DNA from 3 places in the Pontibacillus sp. ABV4_188 genome. Region 2 is predicted to be linked to each of the others. Evidence: riboswitches for the same ligand, from Rfam matches in the RefSeq annotation. Region 2 holds a riboswitch; each other region holds the start of a gene.

Region 1 (6,398 bases), 260 kb from region 2:
GCTTGCATTTCCTTCTTCAACAGAAGTGGTTACTTCTTTCTTTGAGTGATCCTCTACTTGCTCTTTATCTTGTTCTGTCTTTTGCTCCTTTATTTTTTCATTGTCTTCCTCTCGTTCATCTTCTTTTGGCTTTTCTTGATTTTTCCCTTTTTCTTGGTCTCCACTATTGTTTTGTTCCTGCGGATCTTCTTTTTTATCTTTTTCAGTATGTTCTTCTGCTTTTTCTTCCTCAGATTCAGAGATAATGTTTATTTGACTTTCAATAGTTAAGCTTTTTTCCCACAGTCCATAGCTATTAGAAAATAGTGCAACTCCGCAAAAGATACTCCCTATTAAAAGCATTACATTCTTCTTCAATGAAAACCTTCTCCTCTCTCCATCATGGATTTTCCCATTGCTTATATGAAAGTACTTTTGATCGAAATGATGGATGGATTTTAACCATAAGTTCTTTTGATTCTTGTGGTTTTATGATCTCGTCTTCTATTTCTACAGGGAGCGTGCCGGTGTTTTTAACTTTATACGTTAAGCTGCCTTTATACCCTTCCTCCATATCAGCTTTAAAATATAAACGATCATTCGTAACATGAAATTCCGTATTTTCGATTCCCTTTTGCGGATGCACGCTGTACTCATTTAGGTAAACTAGACTCAATTCACCTGTGCCAAGGTGAGCTGATATAGTTATTTGATTCTGGAAATGCGCATAGCTTATACCTGCGCCACATAAGAAGAAAATAGCAGAGCACCATATCCAAAGTACGTTGCCCCTAAAAAGGTGTCTTCTGCGCTTCATACCAACCACTACTTTCTCGTTATAGTTGTTAAGCTAAACTCCGATCAGGTAAGATATAGCAAGCTATCCCTTTTGCGTTAGCGTAAAGAGCAGCTCGCGTTCGGTCAGGCAAATCTAATTTATCTAATATCTGACTCACGTGTTTCTTGACTGTATTTTCCGTTATAAACAAATGAGATGATATCTCTCGGTTTGAGTAACCCATCCCAATAGCTCTTAATACTTCTAATTCTTTATTCGTTAACTGATTAAGCTCATCTAATTCACATGATTCTTCTTCTAAAAGCAGTTCCAATACTCCCGGATCGTAATATTTTCTCCCGTTACTTACTACATTCACCCCATGCACCAACTCCTCTGGCATAGCTTCTTTCAGTATGTAACCAGAAGCTCCTAACTCTTTAGCTTTTATAAAGTCTTCTGATCTAGCAGATGAAGTCAGTATGATAAAACGTGTTTTTAAACCCTTTAATTCTTTCGCCTCTTCAATAAGATGAAACCCAGAATCCAACCCAAGACGTAAATCAACTAATACAATGTCAGGCTTTTCATTCTTGATACTAGCTAAGCCTGTATTTTTATCATTGGCTTCGAAAATAATTGAACCTTCGTTCTCTAACTTAAACAATGAAACAAGTCCTTCCCGAACTAACGGATGATCATCAATTACTAACAACTTCATTGATATCCCCACTCCTCTTCACGTTTAAAGTGACTTTAACTTTGGTCCCTACATCTACATGACTTACAATAGAATGTTTGCCATTATACTGATTAGCAAGCTCGCGAACATTCTTTATCCCTAAACCTCCCCCTTTTCTATAAACATGCTCCACATCAAAACCAGTTCCATTATCTTCTATAAACAAATGAACCTTATTCTCCAATTTATTTACGTTCACTTCGATAACAGTTGCCTTCCCGTGACGTATGGCATTTCCAATTGATTCAACAACAATACGGTAGATGACTCTTTTTGTATCCATTGATAAATCCTCCAGACTAGGACATATACTTTTTCGAATCGTTATATCATTGAGTTCGGCTACATGATCCAGATAATATATAAGCTTACTACCGAACGCCATTTCTGTTTGTTTAGTTGAGCTCAATTTATAAATACATTTTCTTAATTCGGTAGCGGCTTCTCTTGAGAATTCTTCAACCATCAACAACTTGTCTCTAATTTCTTCATCAATCTGTCCCTGGTTTATAGCATGCATGGCATAATTTATGCTAAACAATCGTTGAGAAACGCTATCGTGTATTTCGTTCGCAATGCGATTTTGTTCTTCCAGAAGGAGAAGTTGAGAGTTTACCTCTTCATATGAAATCCTTTCATATGTAATGGCACACAGTTTTCCAAGAAAGCTAAGTTGTTTATTAATAAACTCAAGTTCTTCCTTATTCGCATCCTCGATTTCCACTCCTAGAATCCCGTATCTCTGAAACGAAGTGGTAACCCCTACAATCACCAGTTTTTTAGAATTAAATGTCACAAGCTTGGGTGATCCACTATACAAGTTGGATGCACGAATCAAGTACCTACCTAAGTCCGCTGTTCCTGAGTATTGGAGAGGATTTGTATAAAGAGCTTGGGAACCGCCCTCTCGGCTAACTCTTTCATTCAAATAGAAAGCAAAAGTACAATCTGTTAACCTACGTGCATAAGACAGAAAATTCTGAATTATGACATTGTACGACTCATGACTATTTATGCCTTCTAAGATCTTATAAAGATCCATGATATGATCCATTCCCTGCTGCGCCTTTTGATTCGCGACATTAAGCTTCTTATTCATGTCTGACAAGTGGTTAGACTGTTGATCAAGTTTGTTATTTTTCCACTTAAGCTCCTTAAGCACTACTGAAAATAACTGCACAGCTAATGTTATCAATATATAGGCTAAACCATACAACAGAGCAGAACTCAGACTTAAAGTTCCTTGAGCAGAAAAGTAATAAAGGAAAAGTAGATAGAAAGATAAATAAAGCCAACAGTACAAAAGAGGCAAAATATGAGCTGCCAGCAATACAGGGTTTAATGCATACCACACAAAAATCCCATTCAACCCTCCGCTCGGTAGTAAGAGTAAGGTAATCCCAACAGTTTCAATGATCAAAAGCGTATTTAACTTCCAAGGGACATCCTTAGCTCTTTCATAGAGCCAAACAATTAAGAGCGAAGAGGATAAAATCAGCAAAAGGACAAGTATCATATTTATTATAGATAGGTAATTATCCATTAAGAGGTAAAATATAAAAGAGATAAAGATAGACATGAAACGATAGACATGTAAGACATTATTATAATTCATATCAAACCGAATGGGTAAACCAACTAAGGCTAACATTATGTACGCACCTTTCAAAAGGATTGGGGAAGACAATCGTTATAACAAACAAAAAAGCCTTCCCAATGAAAGCCGAACCGGTTGCACTACTGGCTCCGTGTATCCAAAGTGCCCAAAATAAGAATACACTTCATTACCTTTCGTCTATATCTAAAGTAATACTATGTGGGTAATTCTGTAAACCACAAAAACTAGACATCTCCCAACCTTATATCTCAACTCTCATGGATAATCGCTAGACCTCGACATTATTTGATGTTGGATACATGGGTAATCTGTCAGTCTTTGCCACAAACTAAAACTTAAAACGTTTGGTTATTTATTCCTATTATATATCATAATGAATGATCGTCCATTACACTAAAGTAGTATTCTTCTTATCCAATCGTTCCTTTTCAGAAACCACAAGTAGTATAGAAAATCACTCTTATTCATGGCGAGCTTTCAAACATTCTCCACTACAATACAATTAGATTCACCAAACTTAATCGGGGAGATGGTTGTATGAAAGCACCAAAGTTTATTACGACTGCAGTTATTGCAGGAATGATGGTTACAGGAGCAGGTTATGCGTATTGGACAGATGCTTTAACGGTAGATAATACGGTTTCAACTGGGGAATTTGATGTAGAGTTTGTTGATGAGGGCTTCCTTCCTTTACAGTTAGCAGTAGATACGACAGGAGAAACAAAATATATGATGGATAGTACAATATCACAAGATGCTGATCAATTAACTGTTAACTTTGAGAACATGTACCCTGGTGCTATGGGACTTTATGCAGCTAAGGTAGAGAACACTGGTTCTATTCCAGCTAAGCTTAAAAACGTTGAAGTGGACTTTTCTGAAGCAGCGGGAGTCTTAGCTAATGACATGAAAGCTGCTGGTGGTTACGTACACTTCGATGAAAACAATAATTATAAGGGCGGAAAGTTCTTCATCGGTAATTTGAATAACCTAGAAACTAAATTAGATACAATGCTTCAGAATCTACAAATGGAACCAGGCGATTATATCCTATTCGATATTCCAGATGAGTATAAAGATGAAGTAGCTGCTGAAATTCCTGCTTACAATCCTGATGAGCAAAATTGTATCATTTTTTACCTAGATCATAACTCTAATAATGATTCAGAAAACCTTACCACTCAGTTCGATATCAAATTTAACTGGGAACAGCATAACGCACAGTAAAAGATATCACCCCAACCCGGATGATCGTTATGATCGTGCGGGTTTTCTTATGCACTAAACAACAAATGGTACCCAAAAGTAGTACACCTATCTCTAAAAAAGTATAAAGCAAGACTATCCTTAAGTATGGCGCTTTAGCTTTCTTATCATAGTAATCTATTAACTGTAAGCAATAATCAAATCACATTTAAGGGAGAGATTGTTTTGAAGGGTACTAAATTTGTAGCTTCTGCAGTTATTGCAGGAATGATGGTAACAGGTGCTGGATATGCTTATTGGACGGATGCATTGACTGTGGATAACACGGTTTCAACTGGGGAGTTAAATGTTGCTTTTGATGATAGTAAAACTTCTATCGCAAGTGCAGAGAGCGGTACAGAATACGTGGTTGTAGAAGAAACGCCAGGTAGTGATGGAAAATCCTATGAGTTCTCAGTATCAAACCTATATCCAGGTGCTAGCGTTAAGGTAAGTACAGCTTTCACAAATACAGGTACGATTCCAGCAGTTATTGACGATTCAACGTTCTCATTTGATAATGCTTTATCAGTAGCACAACGCTCAAAGATGCTATTAGAAGGCGGTACTATTTCTATACTTAAGGCGGATAATTCTACACAACACAGTTATACCATTCCAAGCGGACAATATAATATTAACGATGCAGGAAGTGTAATTGAAAACTATGCAGGTGATTATCAATTAGAACCTGGTGACTCTGTTGTATTGTCAGACTTAGAGTTTACTATGGATCCTAGTACAGTAGAAGCTGATGATTTAGAAGACAAAACATTCACTTTCCAAATTGGAGCTACTTTTAAACAGCATAACGCACAATAATAGTAAAAGGCAGGTGGGTAACCTGCCTTTTTTCATGCATTGGAAAGACAAAGTCACTCACCCTAGAAATGAGATCTTCCTTCCATCGCAAGGTTTCCAGCCCAACCTTTAATAAAAAAGAAAATGTAGCACAAGCATCCACCTGTGCTTCTCTTTTAAGTTACTGTTTTAAATTTCTTGAATATATTCTTCTTCAAAACATCTCCTTCAGTAGACTTTAACGCTTTGCGGTAATTATGTTTTGGCTAGCGGATAACGATAAATCTAGACTTACACCTTTTCCGTCATCTTGTCATCCTTTGGATCAAAATTCTTTTCCATATAATCCGTACTGCGTAGGTTCGATGAGGCTATGTATCCATTGTAATGATCACTTTTCACTTACTTCATAAGCTACGAAACGTCTATAGATGCGCTCTGTTGGGTAATCAGGTCTACTTACAACTTCCTAGTTCTGAGTAATACGGAACAAGTTCCACAGGACTACTCCCAAACAATTTATTGGTTCTTAAATTCCATAGTCATTGTTCTCACTCAAATGATCACCATTCATTACATAAACTTGATCTCCAGGCTGGAACATTTGAGTAGAACTGAATCTGCTTCAGGCCACTCATACTCTCCTTTTTTCGATTTAAAACCACCTTCAGTTTCGGAAGCAAATTCTTCAGGCGTCTCGGCTATCGACACTCTACTATATTTTTTTATATTGTCGTAAACCTTTTCTTGATAGGTTTTTTTCCCTTTTTCATATTCTCTATCTGGGTTATTATCATTGGAATACCCATTATAAGCCATAATGGCAAAATACCATTGCTCTAGTATGCGGCGGTTACTAGCACCATTAATAGTGCGTAATTTAATTTTATAAGGAAGTTGTTTCCATTTATATTTAAAATATAAGCGCCTATTCGAATGTTGTGCTCTGCATCAGGAGCTAATCGCTTTTTATCTACCCCCTCGAGGTCATGATTAGTTATTTGCATTATCCCAATACCACCATCACTTATCAGAACGGTACCACCTTCCTTAAATTGCATCGTATTGTTCTCCCCAGAAGCTATTGCCTTCGTGAAGCGCCGAGGCGGTTCACGACCAGTAAAAAAGTACTTAATTTATTTAAGCTTAGCACGCTTCCATCTAAGTATAGGCAGTAAAAGAAGCAAATCAACTAGATACAGTAGGTGACTTGCTTCTTTTTTATAGGTATTTGA
Region 2 (6,398 bases):
TTCTTTTATCCTAAGACGTTACGCGTTAGGAAAATGATATTTAACACGACAAGTGCTGCTGTAATACTTTGCTCTGTTTTTGATCCTGTTTTAAATGTTAAAAAGAATCGGTAATAGCGTTTACTAAATGGATAGAGGATCGGTATGCCCATTTTCGTTAAGAAGTCCCCAAATAAGTGTGATACAACCCCCGTTAAAAACCCGGCTAAGTAAAACAACGGAATGTCTAAGTAAATATGAAGCATATAGCTGTAAGACGCCATTAAGGCTATAAACGCAATCGAATGGGTAAACTTACGGTGCCCTGAAAATACGAACAGTAATGGAGATAAAATCATTAATAAAAACTGAACGGCCTGATTCAAGCCTGGCGTTAAGATCTCCACTCCAACAAGGCAAACAACTAGCATAAATCCCCATCTTTCAAACGGTCCACCGAGCTTAGACTTAGGTGTATCTATATCTGGAATTAACGATCCGATCACAACAGCTGCAAAAAACAAAACTGTTGCAAACATCTTATCAGGGATTACGTCAAACATATTATATAACGTAATCGCACCAATCCCCCAAGTAATCCCCATTACTTGGTGACTAGACGCAACCACATGCATCCACCCTCTCTGATGTACTCTCTTTTCGCTGAACACCTGGTTACGAAATCCAATGTTACTCAATTTTAGAAAATAGCGCAAGACCAAACTTTACCAGACCTACACTTTAACGCAATGAAGGGTGCCAGACACGCGTCGTTGCTTTAACATAATGACGCGTGCCAGACACCCTTCAATGCTTTACTGCATTAAAAAAGGACCTTTGTTGAAGGTCCTTTACAGTCATTTAGATAGTTTTGAATTGGGTCATTTGGTTAAGAGCTTGGTAAAGGTCTTCCCAAATATCTTCCCATGCTTCAAGGCCAACAGAAAGTCTAATTAAAGAGTTGGTAATGCCCATTTTCTCTCTTATTTCTTCTGGGACAACAGAATGTGTCATCGTGGCCGGGTGTTGAATGAGAGATTCGGCATCTCCTAAACTAACAGCTTTCTTAATAAATGAAAGATGATTCAAGAATGCTTGAGCTTCCTCTTTATCACCTTTTATTTCAAATGATATTAGGCCCCCTCCTTGTTTCATTTGCTTTTTCATAATCTCATAATTCTCATGCTGAGCATCTCCAGGATAATAAACACTACTTACTAAGGCATGATCTTTTAAACGAGCAACGACATTCTCCGCATTCGCACAGTGACGATCCATACGTACAGGCAGGGTCTTCAATCCTCTCAATAGCAGCCATGCATCAAATGGAGAAATAATACCTCCGATATCTTTCTGGGTCGTCATGGCCAGCTGTTGAATAATGTCCTGGTTTCCTACTAATAACCCTGCCACGACATCCCCATGCCCGCCAATATATTTTGTGGCGCTATGAAGAACAAGGTCACACCCAAGCTCAAGCGGCTTCTGTAAATAAGGAGTGGCAAATGTGTTATCGACTACAACCGGAATCTCATAATCCTTAGCCACTTTGGCAACCATTTCTAAATCAATTAATTCCATCGTCGGGTTAATCGGTGTTTCGACATAAATACAGCTCGTTTCCGGCCGAATTAACTTCCGGATCTCTTCCTCTGTATTCATTGTAGAAAAAGAAGTTGTAATATTGTATTTGTCTTCCATCATGGATAATAAACCAAATGTACACCCATAAACCCCACGAGAACAAAGGATATGATCGTTGGCCTTCGTTAAACCGATTAAAACAGCTGAGACAGCTGCCATCCCAGATCCGAATGCCAGTCCCGCTCCGCCCCCTTCAAGCTGAGCAATACGATCCTCTAGCGCCCTTACAGTCGGGTTGCCTAATCTCGAGTAGACATATCCATCCTCTGTCCCTCTGAATCGATTTTCTCCCTGCTCTGCACTATCGAAGGTAAATGTTGACGTTTGAAATAGCGGTGTTGTCAGGCTTCCTAAAAAGTCTTTTGAGTCATAACCTCCATGAATAACTTTCGTTTCAAACCCGTGTTCTTTCTTCCCCATCGTGGTGTCCCCCTTTTTGCCTCTAAAGCCTTCTATTCACATCATATGAGATGTTGACAGAAAATGAAAGCGTTTTCTTTTTATTTTAAAATGGTTTTGTTAACTAGTTTTGCGGGAGGAGGCCGTTACGCTTTGAGGAGTGCTAGGGTTTGCTCGGGGACAACTCGCTTTCCTGCGGGGAGCCTAGGAAGCCTCTATACTACTACCTATTACCTATCATATGAAGAACTCTCGATAAGAACACCCCAACTCCAATAGTCGGGACGACCTGGCCATGCGTCAGGACGAGCGCCCAAAGTGGCGGGACGACCTGACCATGCGGCGAGACGCCCACCCGAAGTGTCAGGACGCCATGCCCATGCGGCGAGACGCCCACCCGAAGTGTCAGGATGCCATGGCCATGCGGCGAGACGCCCACCCAAAGCGGCGAGACGACCTGGGCATGCGGCAAGACGCCCATCAGAACATCCCAAAACCAAAAGCGCAAACTGCCTCAAATAAGACAATTCACCTCTCCTTTCACCTTGTTAGGATTTGTCTCTTAGGGCAAGGCTGATTCCGATGATTCCTAGTAATACTCCCTTTGCTATATTCAACCTTCTTCCGACTTGAGGGACTTTTGATAGCCAATTTCCTACCTTCTCAGCAAAGAAGCTGATTGTGGTGAAAATAATGAAGGCTTGTATCAGAAATAAGACTCCGAGCGTTACCATTTGGAAAGGAACATCCCACGCTTCTTTTGAATGGTCGATAAATTGTGGAAATAAAGCAAGGAAGAAAAGGGATACTTTGGGGTTAAGGATATTCATGAGCACCCCTCTTTTATAAAGCTTCTTATACTCAAGTGCTTGCTTAGATTCAACCTGAAGATCCCCACCTTCTTCTTTAAATGCTTGCCATGCTAGATATAGCAAATAAACTGCCCCAGCGTATTTGACTACCATAAAAGCTAGCGCAGATTGATAGACAAGAGCTGTGATTCCAACAGCTGCTGCTAGTGTGTGGACGAGTATCCCTGTACATAATCCAAATGTTGTAGCAATACCTGCTCTTTTATTTTGAGAAATGCTTTGGGCTAACACAAATAAATTATCCGGTCCAGGCATCAGTGTGAGCACTACAGCAGCTCCTAGAAACGATAGCAAAAGATAAATACTCAAGTGAAACACCTACTTTCTTCTTTTGAATAGAATGTATATAGGTTTTATATTAGCGGGTCAGAGGTGATTTTGGAATATTTTTCTGATGCAGAGAGGAGCACAACATGGCTTATCAATGGGGAGTGGATTCTACACAAGAAGCCACGAAAGAGTTATATGACTGTGTACTAAAGAAATATGGAAAGCCTAAATACTGGGGGAGATATTTATCAACAGTTCCTGAGGTATCAGAAGGATTAACGGTCTCCGAAATTGAACGGTTGCATAATAACGGCACAAAAGTTATGGCCATTTATAATAATTTCACGGAGGCTACAGGGTACAGGAAAGGGAAAGTTATTGCTCAAAACGCTGTGTTTCATGCCAGACGTTTAAATTTCCCTAAAGGAAAGGTTTTGTTTGCGAACGTTGAAAATTTCTTTAAAGTTGATGAGTCCTGGATTCGAGGCTACGTCGAAGGCATGCACGCTTCGGGATATCAACCTGGGTTTACTTGCGATCCTACAAATGGAAAATTTAATGAAGCCTTTTGTAAAGCAACCTCAAAGGATAATAAAGTGTCTCTACAGTCCGTTCTATGCAGTGTAGAACCGGAAACTGGAGTTACAAGAGCACGTAAAGCACCGAAATACACACCCGCTAAACTTTCATGTAAATCGAATGTATGGGGTTGGCAATATGGCCGCAACGCAGATGCTTGTCCCATCAACACTAATCTCATCAATGACCGCCTCCTTAATTTATTGTGGTAATAAGGAATCTGGCTAAGGACCAATCAGAAAATGGTCTCTTAGCCTTTTATTCCTACACCCTCCAACGTTAAAATGTAAAGCCAGTCTTTAATTTGTGTAAAAATTTAAACAATTAACCTTTATTTGCTAAGTAAATATTGCTATGATAATAGTACTAGTTTCTACATAATACGACAGGAAGCTTTGAAACCAATCTATATTTGGGCGCTTATGGTTGGTCGAGCTAGTAGCGCAACCGGCCGCATTGATTTTTACTCAATGGGGTTTTTTTAGCTTCAAAAGCCTTTGAATGAGTATTCATTTATTTTCGTGATTTCGTTTCACCCTAATCATTATAAATTATTAGAATGTGATCCATCACAACCATTTGAACACGGGGGATTTTATGAATATTTTTGAACTTTTAAAGAGAAACCGTCTATTTCACAATTATCAGCCCCTTCATCACCTGGCCGATGATGCTATTTATGGATATGAGGCTCTGCTACGCTCTACTATACAATCTAGTCCTGAAGCCCTTTTTAAAATTGCTATGCAATCGAACACTCTCTATAAACTTGATACCATGTCGATCGAAAAAGCCTTTACGCATTATTCTAATCAGCTTAATAATCAAAAACTGTTTCTAAATATGTTTATGTCTACCCTTCTTCATCCCAACTTCATCCGATTTATGCACTCTATGCTAGACGCTCCTTCTTCTCCTGTCCCATCTATCGTTTTCGAGATGAATGAAGCGAAGGAAGAGGAGGCCATGTGGGAGTCTCCCCTTCTCCCCACTCGTATTCACACTTTACGGGAGATGGGAATTCAATTTGCAATTGATGATTTTGGACAAGGGGCTACTTCATTAAAGAAAGCAGTTGAAATGGAACCAGAGTACTTGAAGCTTGATCGCTATTTTGCTACCGACCTAGCTACAAGTGATAAAAAGCAAAAACTAGTCTCCCTTTTCACAGATTATTTTAAAGGAGATACAACGGTCGTATTAGAAGGGATCGAGACAGGGGATGACCTTAAGTTAGCCAAAGAGATCGGGATTGATGTAGCTCAAGGGTACTATATTGGCAAGCCTCAAGCCCTTATTGTGGGGTGACTCCCACCCGACCAAAAGACCACTGATTATCTTACCAATCAGTGGTCTTTGTTTCGGTTAAAAGGCAAAGTGGCAGAAAACGGAAACACTCTTTCAGCTTCGAGCTTTCAACTACCCTGCCCTAGCTTGTTATAAAGATTAACAACAATAACCTTTAACAGAGCTAAGACAAAAAAGAAGCTGCCATCTGGCAGCTTCTTTTTTGCGAGATAAGAGGAGAGCTTAGAATGAGCGCTCTTCTTCAATCTCATGATATTTATCAAGAATGTACAATTTACTTGGTTTGTGTTCTTGAGCCATTTCTTCTGCTTTCTCAATGGCTTTATCTTTCTTCTCATACTTGTCAGTAGGAGCTACGTCCTCTACTTTTACATACCATTCTGTTGCATCTTTGTTGGGTGCTACTGTGTATTCTCTCATGTATTATCGCTCCTTTTTTGTTTTGGGTTATACCTATATGTTCCCAACCTTGAAGCGTATAAAACATATAACCGAATAATTGGATATGCTATAAGACGCCCGTTATGCTGTAGCCCATTTACCTACGGTTTCAAGGGCTGATTGTTCCGGGAAATACTCAATGAAATAACGATAAAACAGAGCTTCTTGTTTACTGCGGATATCCACCGGAGCTGCTGTGTTAATACGAGCTAATTCTGAATCGGATATTGTTTCCTCAGCATAGGTTTCAAGCAAATCTAATGCTCCACTACCAGCTGAAAATTCTTCCTTCTTTCTCCACAATACCTGGTCCGGTAATACTCCATCAAATGATTCTCGCAATATGGTTTTCTCCATTTGTTCTGCCGTATGAAGCTTTTGTTCAGACGGAATACGTAAAGCTGTTTCAATTAATTCTAAATCTAAGAACGGCACGCGTAGTTCAATGGAGTGAGCCATACTCATTCTGTCTCCCCGTTGTAAGTTAATATTATGAAGGGTATTTATGATCCGAATGATTTCTTCATTAAGAGACTCTGTCGTCTGAAATTTCTTCATATATTCATAACCTGCAAAAATCTCGTCAGCTCCTTCTCCCGAAAGGATCACCTTCACATGTTGTGAGGCAAGTTTAGACACAAAGTAATTCGGAATGGCACTTCTTACTAAAGAAGGTTCATAGGATTCCAAGGCATATACGACATGAGGGATGGCCTCTATTAATTCTTCTTGTGTATATATGTATTCGTAATGATCTGACCCTATTGAGTTAGCTACATCACGAGCACGCTCAATATCTTCACTTCCAGCTGATCCAACACAGAAGGATTTCACCGTTCCTCCCTGCTCTTTAGCCTTCTTTGCAGCAATCGCTGAAATTAAGCTACTATCTAATCCACCACTCAA
Region 3 (6,398 bases), 1.1 Mb from region 2:
GATCTATGTCTCAGATTAAAGAGTACGCCTGGAAGAAGGGGATGATCTTCTTAGTTGATGATGGCTTGCTTAAAGTTAAGCAAGGACATACGACGACAGAAGAAGTGCTGCGTGTAGCGAAAAGTGAGTAAGGAGGTGTGTTCATGAAAGAGCGATTTGAGAAATTATTAATAGCTGCATTTGAGCTGAAAGCATCGGATATTCATATAACTGTTGGGGTGCCTCCAATCTTTCGGCTGCATGGGGATTTAAAGCAGTACGGCAAAGAAACAATGCGACCAGATGATACATTTGGGATGGCAAAAGCAATTCTCTCACAAACGCTATGGGACAAGTTTAAAGAAAAAGGAGAGGTTGACTTTTCTTACGGTATACCTGGTGTGTCGCGTTTTCGTATTAATGCTTACCACCAACGAAACTGTGTATCACTAGCTGTAAGAATTGTGCCGACAGAGATCCCTACACTTGATGCCTTACATATGCCGAATGTGTTAAGAGAAATTGCTGAGAAACCTCAAGGGCTTGTGCTTGTTACAGGACCTACAGGAAGCGGGAAATCAACGACGCTAGCATCCATGATTGATTACATGAATAATTCGATGCGCCGCCATATCATTACACTTGAAGATCCTATTGAGTATTTACACTCTCACCGCTATTCCATTATCGATCAGCGTGAAGTCGGATTTGATACGAACAACTTTGCCAACGGCTTGCGTGCTTGTTTGCGCCAGGATCCTGACGTCATTTTAGTCGGAGAAATGAGAGACTTAGAGACCATTTCTACAGCCATCACAGCTGCTGAAACAGGACATCTGGTACTAGGAACGCTTCATACTACCGGGGCAGCAAGCACTATTGATCGAATTATTGACGTCTTTCCTCCGAATCAGCAAACCCAAGTGCGGATACAACTAGCTAGTGTCCTTCAATCCATTGTGTCTCAGCGCTTGTTTCAGCGTAAGGACAAGAAAGGGAGACGTGCTGCGACTGAGATTCTTATGAATACGTCCGCTGTTAAGAACCTTATCCGGAATGAGAAGATTCACCAGATTCCAAACATTATTCAGACGTCCAAAGCTCAAGGCATGCACACTCTTGATTTTTCTGTCCGTGCTTTAGTAGAGGAAGGGGTCATCACAACAGAAGCGGCCGCTCCGTTTTTAGAAGAGAGGGGGCAATAGGCATATGGCTTACTTCAAGTACAAAGCCCGTACATCTAAGGGAAAGATGAAGGAAGGACGTATAAAAGCTGACTCTAAACGAGAAGCTGTTGGGAAATTAAAAGAAGACGGGATGACCGTTGCCACCATTAATGAACTAAACAGCATATTGTATAAAGATATTCAACTAGGCAGTCAGGTGAAAAATAAAGAGTTTGTCATTTACCTTCGCCAATTTGCAACGCTGCTTGAATCAGGAATTTCTCTCATTCAATCTACTTATATATTAAAAGAACAAACATCGAGTAAGGCACTACAGCGTGCTCTCACTCAAATAGCAGAAGATCTTGAAGGAGGTCTTTCCTTCTCAGATGCAGCAGAAAAGCATCAAAAGATTTTCCCCGATTTGTTTGTAAATATGGTTCGCGCCGGTGAGGCCGGGGGTAACCTTGATGAAATTTTAGACCGGCTTGCTGCTTATTATGAAAAGCAGTACGACACACGCCAAAAGGTCATTTCAGCCCTCGCGTACCCGGTTGTTGTATTGGTTATTGCCATTGGGATCGTGATCTTCTTATTAAGCTTCGTCGTGCCCAGGTTTGCGGATATGTTCTTATCCTTTGGAGGCGATATCCCTCCGATTACGCAATTTGTAATGAGCTTAGGGGAACTATCTCAGAGTATGTGGTGGCTGTTTATTGTCATTCCACTCCTCCTTTATGGCGGCATTCAGTATATGAAACAGTACCCGCGATTCTCCTATGGTCTAGACCTTATGAAATTAAGGATTCCTATATTCGGCCCTCTTATTCAAAAGGCGGTACTCGCTCGTATGACTCGGACAATGAGCTCATTATTTAATAGCTCTGTGCCGATTTTACAGGCGGTGTATATTACAGAACGCATCGTCGGCAATAAAGTTGTCGAATCGGTCTTGAAAACGACAAGAAAATCCCTTGAGAAGGGAGAATCGATGGCCGCTCCGATGCAAAAGCATTGGATTTTCCCTCCGCTTGTAACACAAATGGTCTCTGTTGGGGAGAGCTCTGGTTCTTTAGATCATATGCTAGGGAAAGTAGCTGATTTCTATGAATCTGAGCTTGATTACGCAACAGATCGCATTAAAAGTTTAATAGAACCAGTTATGATTGCCTTCCTTGCGCTGATCGTCGGCGGCATTGTAGCAGCCATTGCCATTCCAATGTTCTCTATTTTTGAACAAATTGGGTAAATGTGCTAATTTCATAAGATAATAGTGGTAATAATGAGATAGATTTACTATAATAGGTGTAGATGATTACACGTACCAACATACCATCGGAAGCAACGATAGGTTGGCTGTATATGGGCACTTAGCCACCCTGGAGCGAGTAGTGCAACCGACCGTACATAATAGGAGATAGGTTTATGGTGTGGTCGTTTTTGTAACGAGTGTTTCATAATTATTTATTATAAAAAAAAGGGGAGAACAGACTCATGTTAAACAAGTTTCGTCAACTGATGAACAAAGATGAGAAAGGTTTTACGCTGATTGAACTACTCGCGGTAATTGTAATCTTAGGGATTATAGCTGCAATTGCTGTGCCTAGTATTGCAAATGTGGTTGAAAACAGTAAAAAAGATGCGGTTATTCGTTCTGCTGAGCAATTGGTAGAAGCTTATAGATCTATGAGTGCGTTAGAAGAAGGTGTAGGAACTACCGCTAAGTCAGTTGCGGATATGGTAGATGCGGGGTACTTAGAGAGTAATGGTAAAATAACATCAGGAACAGTAACTCCACAAACAGATAGTGGAGGAGATGTAACTGGATATAAAGTTGAAATTACTACAAATGGTTACACTATCTCTAGTACAGATGTAGATTCATTAACTCGGAGCGACGTCACTAAAGTGGGTGGATAATTTGTAAAACACATATGAAGTCCCCCATTTATGGGGGGCTTCCACTCTTTTATATCGAGGTTAAAATGATGAACTTATATATTCTTTTTTATTTTACAATATTCGGTATTGTTCTAGGATCTTTTTTTAACGTAGTTGGTTTACGTGTACCACAGAAGCAAATGTTTACTCAAGCGCGGTCACATTGCCCTAACTGCAACTACATCCTAAATTGTCTTGATCTAGTCCCTGTCTTTTCCTACATCACGCTAAAAGGCAAATGCCGCAACTGCAAAACAAGCATCTCACCCCTATACCCGATAGTCGAAGCGGCTACGGGATTTTTGTATGCTTACAGCTTTATACTTTTCGGCTTCTCAACTGAACTCATCGTGGCCCTTCTTTTCACCTCGTTGCTGGTGATTATTACCGTAACCGACCTAACCTACATGCTTATCCCTAATGTAATCCTACTCTTTTTCTTACCCTTACTCATAATAGGGAGAGTTATTTCCCCTCTCGACCCATGGTGGGGTTCGGTAGCTGGAGCAGCAACAGGGCTTATTCTAACAGCCATCATAATTATCGCCAGCCGAGGTGGTATGGGTGGTGGAGATATGAAACTGTTTGGTGTTATTGGCATTGTGCTTGGACTTCCTGGTGTGTTGTTAGCCTTTTTCCTCTCGACTTTATACGGATCGGTTATAAGTGGCGTATTGCTTTTGTTTAAAAAGATTGATCGGAAAAAGCCGGTGCCGTTTGGTCCATACATTGTGTTGGGGGCACTCACGAGTTATTTCTTTAAAGCTCCTATTATTGATTGGTATCTTCAGTTATTCTAATCAGAAAGGCAGGTGACGTGAGTATGTTTAATTTTCGAAAGTCAAAAGAGCGCATTAACATTATATTCAAAGACCATGTACTCCGATACATAGAATGTGACACTCCGGAGCTAACGGATGTAGTGGATTACGGAGAACGTTATTTGGAAAGCGGGATTATAGAAGAAGGTAAGGTCGTGGATGCAAGGAAACTCTCTTCTATTATTGAGGAGTTGGTTGAAGAGAAAGAGTGGCGTAAGAAGAAGGTATATTTTAGCGTGCCGGATGCCTCTGTTATTATTAAGTCGTTTCATATTCCGAATGATTTAAAGACGGCAGATGAGGTGAAGGGCTACTTGTATATGCAGATCGGTGAGGGATTGCATCTTCCTTTTGAAGAGCCTGTATTTGATTATGTCGTGTTAGAAGAGAAGATGAATATGAACGAAGTGCTTTTGTTTGCTTATCCGGAATCCCGGGTTCGGGCTTTTGAGTCGGCTCTCTTAGATGCGAATACGAAACCAGCTGTAGCGGATCTGACTTTCTTGTCTTTATACCGTTTATATTATGATTTGGATCATGCTCGTTCAGATGATCATTTACTTTCTCTTCAATGGAATTTGGATGGTATCGTGTTAACGGTCTTCCATAATTGCCATCCTCAATTCACACGTTACATGAAGAGTGGGTTAGACCTTGCCCTATGGGAAGTTCCGGTTAAAGGGGATGCGGCCGTACGCTTTACAGGTGATGAACAAGAAATTGATGCCTATATAGAGGAACAGATGAGAGAAGTCGAACGTATTATGAATTTCTATCGGTATTCTGTAACAAATGGCGAATCTGCTGTTACGAATCTATTAATCTCAGGTGATTTTCCGTTTTTACATAAAGTGTATGAAAAGTGCCAGAACACTTTTCAGCTGAACGTAAAAATGATCGATTCACATGAATTTTCAGAAGCCGAGGACGAGACCATTCCATTTCGGTTTGCAGAGTCAGTAGGCTTAGCCCTGAAACCATAGGAGCATAACGTTAGGGGGACCAATAGTCGATGAAGGTAGAAATAAATTTACTTGAACAGAAAGAGAAACAAAATATGGTGCCTTATTTATTGGCGCTTGCAGCTGTCCTTGCCGTCCTCTTCATTTGGCTCCTCCTATACATGGACAAGCAAGCAGCTTTAGATGAAGTGGATGAAGTCAATGGTCAAATTCAGCAAGTGAGGGTAGCGCAACAGGAGTATCAGGAAGCGCTTAAAGATGAAGTCCAAGCGAATCGTCTTGAATTGCAGCGTTCTGTTGAGGCATTAGAAAGCAACCTTTTCCCTGCCGTTTCCCTTCTTGAGCGAATGGTCTCATTGTTACCAGAACGCGGCTTCTTTGAGCGATACGTCTATGTTCGTCCTCAATCCCTGCTGCTTTACGTTCGATTTGATGACTTTCAGGATGTCGCAGCTTATACAAATACGCTAATCGATGAAGATTATGTTGAAAATGTGTCGGTTCAACAAATTACGTCGAACGTGCTCGAGGAAGACTTAGACCCCACTCAGTACAGACCGAGATATGTGACTGAATATGAAGTGACGCTTAATAAAGACTTATGGGAAGAGGGGGAAGAGGACGATGAGAATTGAATGGAGACGAATACATACAATTGTTGTGGTTTTACTACTCATCGTTTTCTTGGCTTTTTATTGGGTTGTTCATTCTCTTTATGTAGATCGAGCAGTTCAAGAAGTAGACCAGGTGAAATCTTCACTTAAAAATGAGGAAAGAATACTTAATTCACTTGCAGAACAAGAAACACAGCAACAGGATCTTACGTTGAAAACCTCACGCGAACTTCAATTAAAGCTCCCAGTCCTACCTGTTCAGGACCAAGTGATACTGGCTATAGAGCGGGCTGAAAATGTGTCTGGCACATTTATTGAATCAGTGGTTCTAAATGGAGACGAAACGATAGAAGCGGAAGAAGATGAGAATGTAGGTGCTGCAGAACCGGCCAGTGAAACAGAAGAAGAAGTAGAAGAGGAAGCAGCAGAAAAAGACGCTGTTGAGTCCCCTCCTGTTATGCCATCGGTGAATGCACTTACGTACCAAGTCAGCGTTCTGTCAAAGAGTTTCGAAGATTTAACTCTATTCCTTGAAGAACTAGAACGGATTCCTCGCCTGGTTAGTTTTGATGAGATCGAGTTTCAACCAAATGCATCTACTACTGATGAAGGCGAACAAGTTTCTTTTCTAGTAACCTTTTCTGCTTTTTATGAACCTGATTTAAGCGGTTTGAAAGATGAACTTCCACAATATCACTACCCAGATCCATCTCAAAAAGAGACGCCATTTGAAGTAGATGATGAAGATTTAACCGAAGATGAACAATAAGCTACGCACACCCTTTCAAACAGAAAGGGTGTTTTTATTCTTTTTTGCCAAATCATGGCGAAAAGACGAGAACCCCAGATGACACAAGTCGCCTTTCTTTTCTCTAGTCGTGTGATAGATTGAAACAAACTAGTAGAGAAATGAGG

The links. Region 2 has a riboswitch for cyclic di-GMP ahead of ACYX4O_RS19715 (EAL domain-containing protein). Riboswitches for the same ligand answer to the same signal wherever they lie in the genome.
Region 1: it holds a riboswitch for cyclic di-GMP, as region 2 does, so the genes downstream of both, ACYX4O_RS18510 (sensor histidine kinase) here and ACYX4O_RS19715 (EAL domain-containing protein) in region 2, are expected to answer to the same signal.
Region 3: it holds a riboswitch for cyclic di-GMP, as region 2 does, so the genes downstream of both, ACYX4O_RS14820 (competence type IV pilus major pilin ComGC) here and ACYX4O_RS19715 (EAL domain-containing protein) in region 2, are expected to answer to the same signal.

The regions. Positions count from the first base shown of each region.
Region 1 covers NZ_CM149975.1:3,669,456-3,675,853, forward strand. Annotated here, with positions in the region: gene ACYX4O_RS18495 (hypothetical protein) at 1-357, opposite strand, end outside; gene ACYX4O_RS18500 (hypothetical protein) at 380-796, opposite strand; gene ACYX4O_RS18505 (response regulator) at 825-1,478, opposite strand; gene ACYX4O_RS18510 (sensor histidine kinase) at 1,459-3,150, opposite strand; cyclic di-GMP riboswitch class II at 3,217-3,300, opposite strand; gene ACYX4O_RS18515 (SipW-dependent-type signal peptide-containing protein) at 3,655-4,344, shown strand; gene ACYX4O_RS18520 (SipW-dependent-type signal peptide-containing protein) at 4,549-5,184, shown strand; gene ACYX4O_RS18525 (hypothetical protein) at 5,737-5,982, opposite strand; gene ACYX4O_RS18530 (hypothetical protein) at 6,003-6,224, opposite strand.
Region 2 covers NZ_CM149975.1:3,931,831-3,938,228, forward strand. Annotated here, with positions in the region: gene ACYX4O_RS19695 (metal-dependent hydrolase) at 6-608, opposite strand; gene megL (methionine gamma-lyase) at 841-2,043, opposite strand; gene ACYX4O_RS19705 (LysE family translocator) at 2,571-3,203, opposite strand; gene ACYX4O_RS19710 (glycoside hydrolase domain-containing protein) at 3,308-3,955, shown strand; cyclic di-GMP riboswitch class II at 4,123-4,201, shown strand; gene ACYX4O_RS19715 (EAL domain-containing protein) at 4,341-5,051, shown strand; gene ACYX4O_RS19720 (DUF2188 domain-containing protein) at 5,274-5,471, opposite strand; gene asnB (asparagine synthase B) at 5,574-6,398, opposite strand, start outside.
Region 3 covers NZ_CM149975.1:2,860,995-2,867,392, reverse strand. Annotated here, with positions in the region: gene ACYX4O_RS14835 (GspE/PulE family protein) at 1-131, shown strand, start outside; gene ACYX4O_RS14830 (type IV pilus twitching motility protein PilT) at 144-1,184, shown strand; gene ACYX4O_RS14825 (type II secretion system F family protein) at 1,189-2,394, shown strand; cyclic di-GMP riboswitch class II at 2,475-2,557, shown strand; gene ACYX4O_RS14820 (competence type IV pilus major pilin ComGC) at 2,640-3,065, shown strand; gene ACYX4O_RS14815 (prepilin peptidase) at 3,080-3,886, shown strand; gene pilM (type IV pilus biogenesis protein PilM) at 3,910-4,890, shown strand; gene ACYX4O_RS14805 (hypothetical protein) at 4,920-5,504, shown strand; gene ACYX4O_RS14800 (hypothetical protein) at 5,494-6,252, shown strand.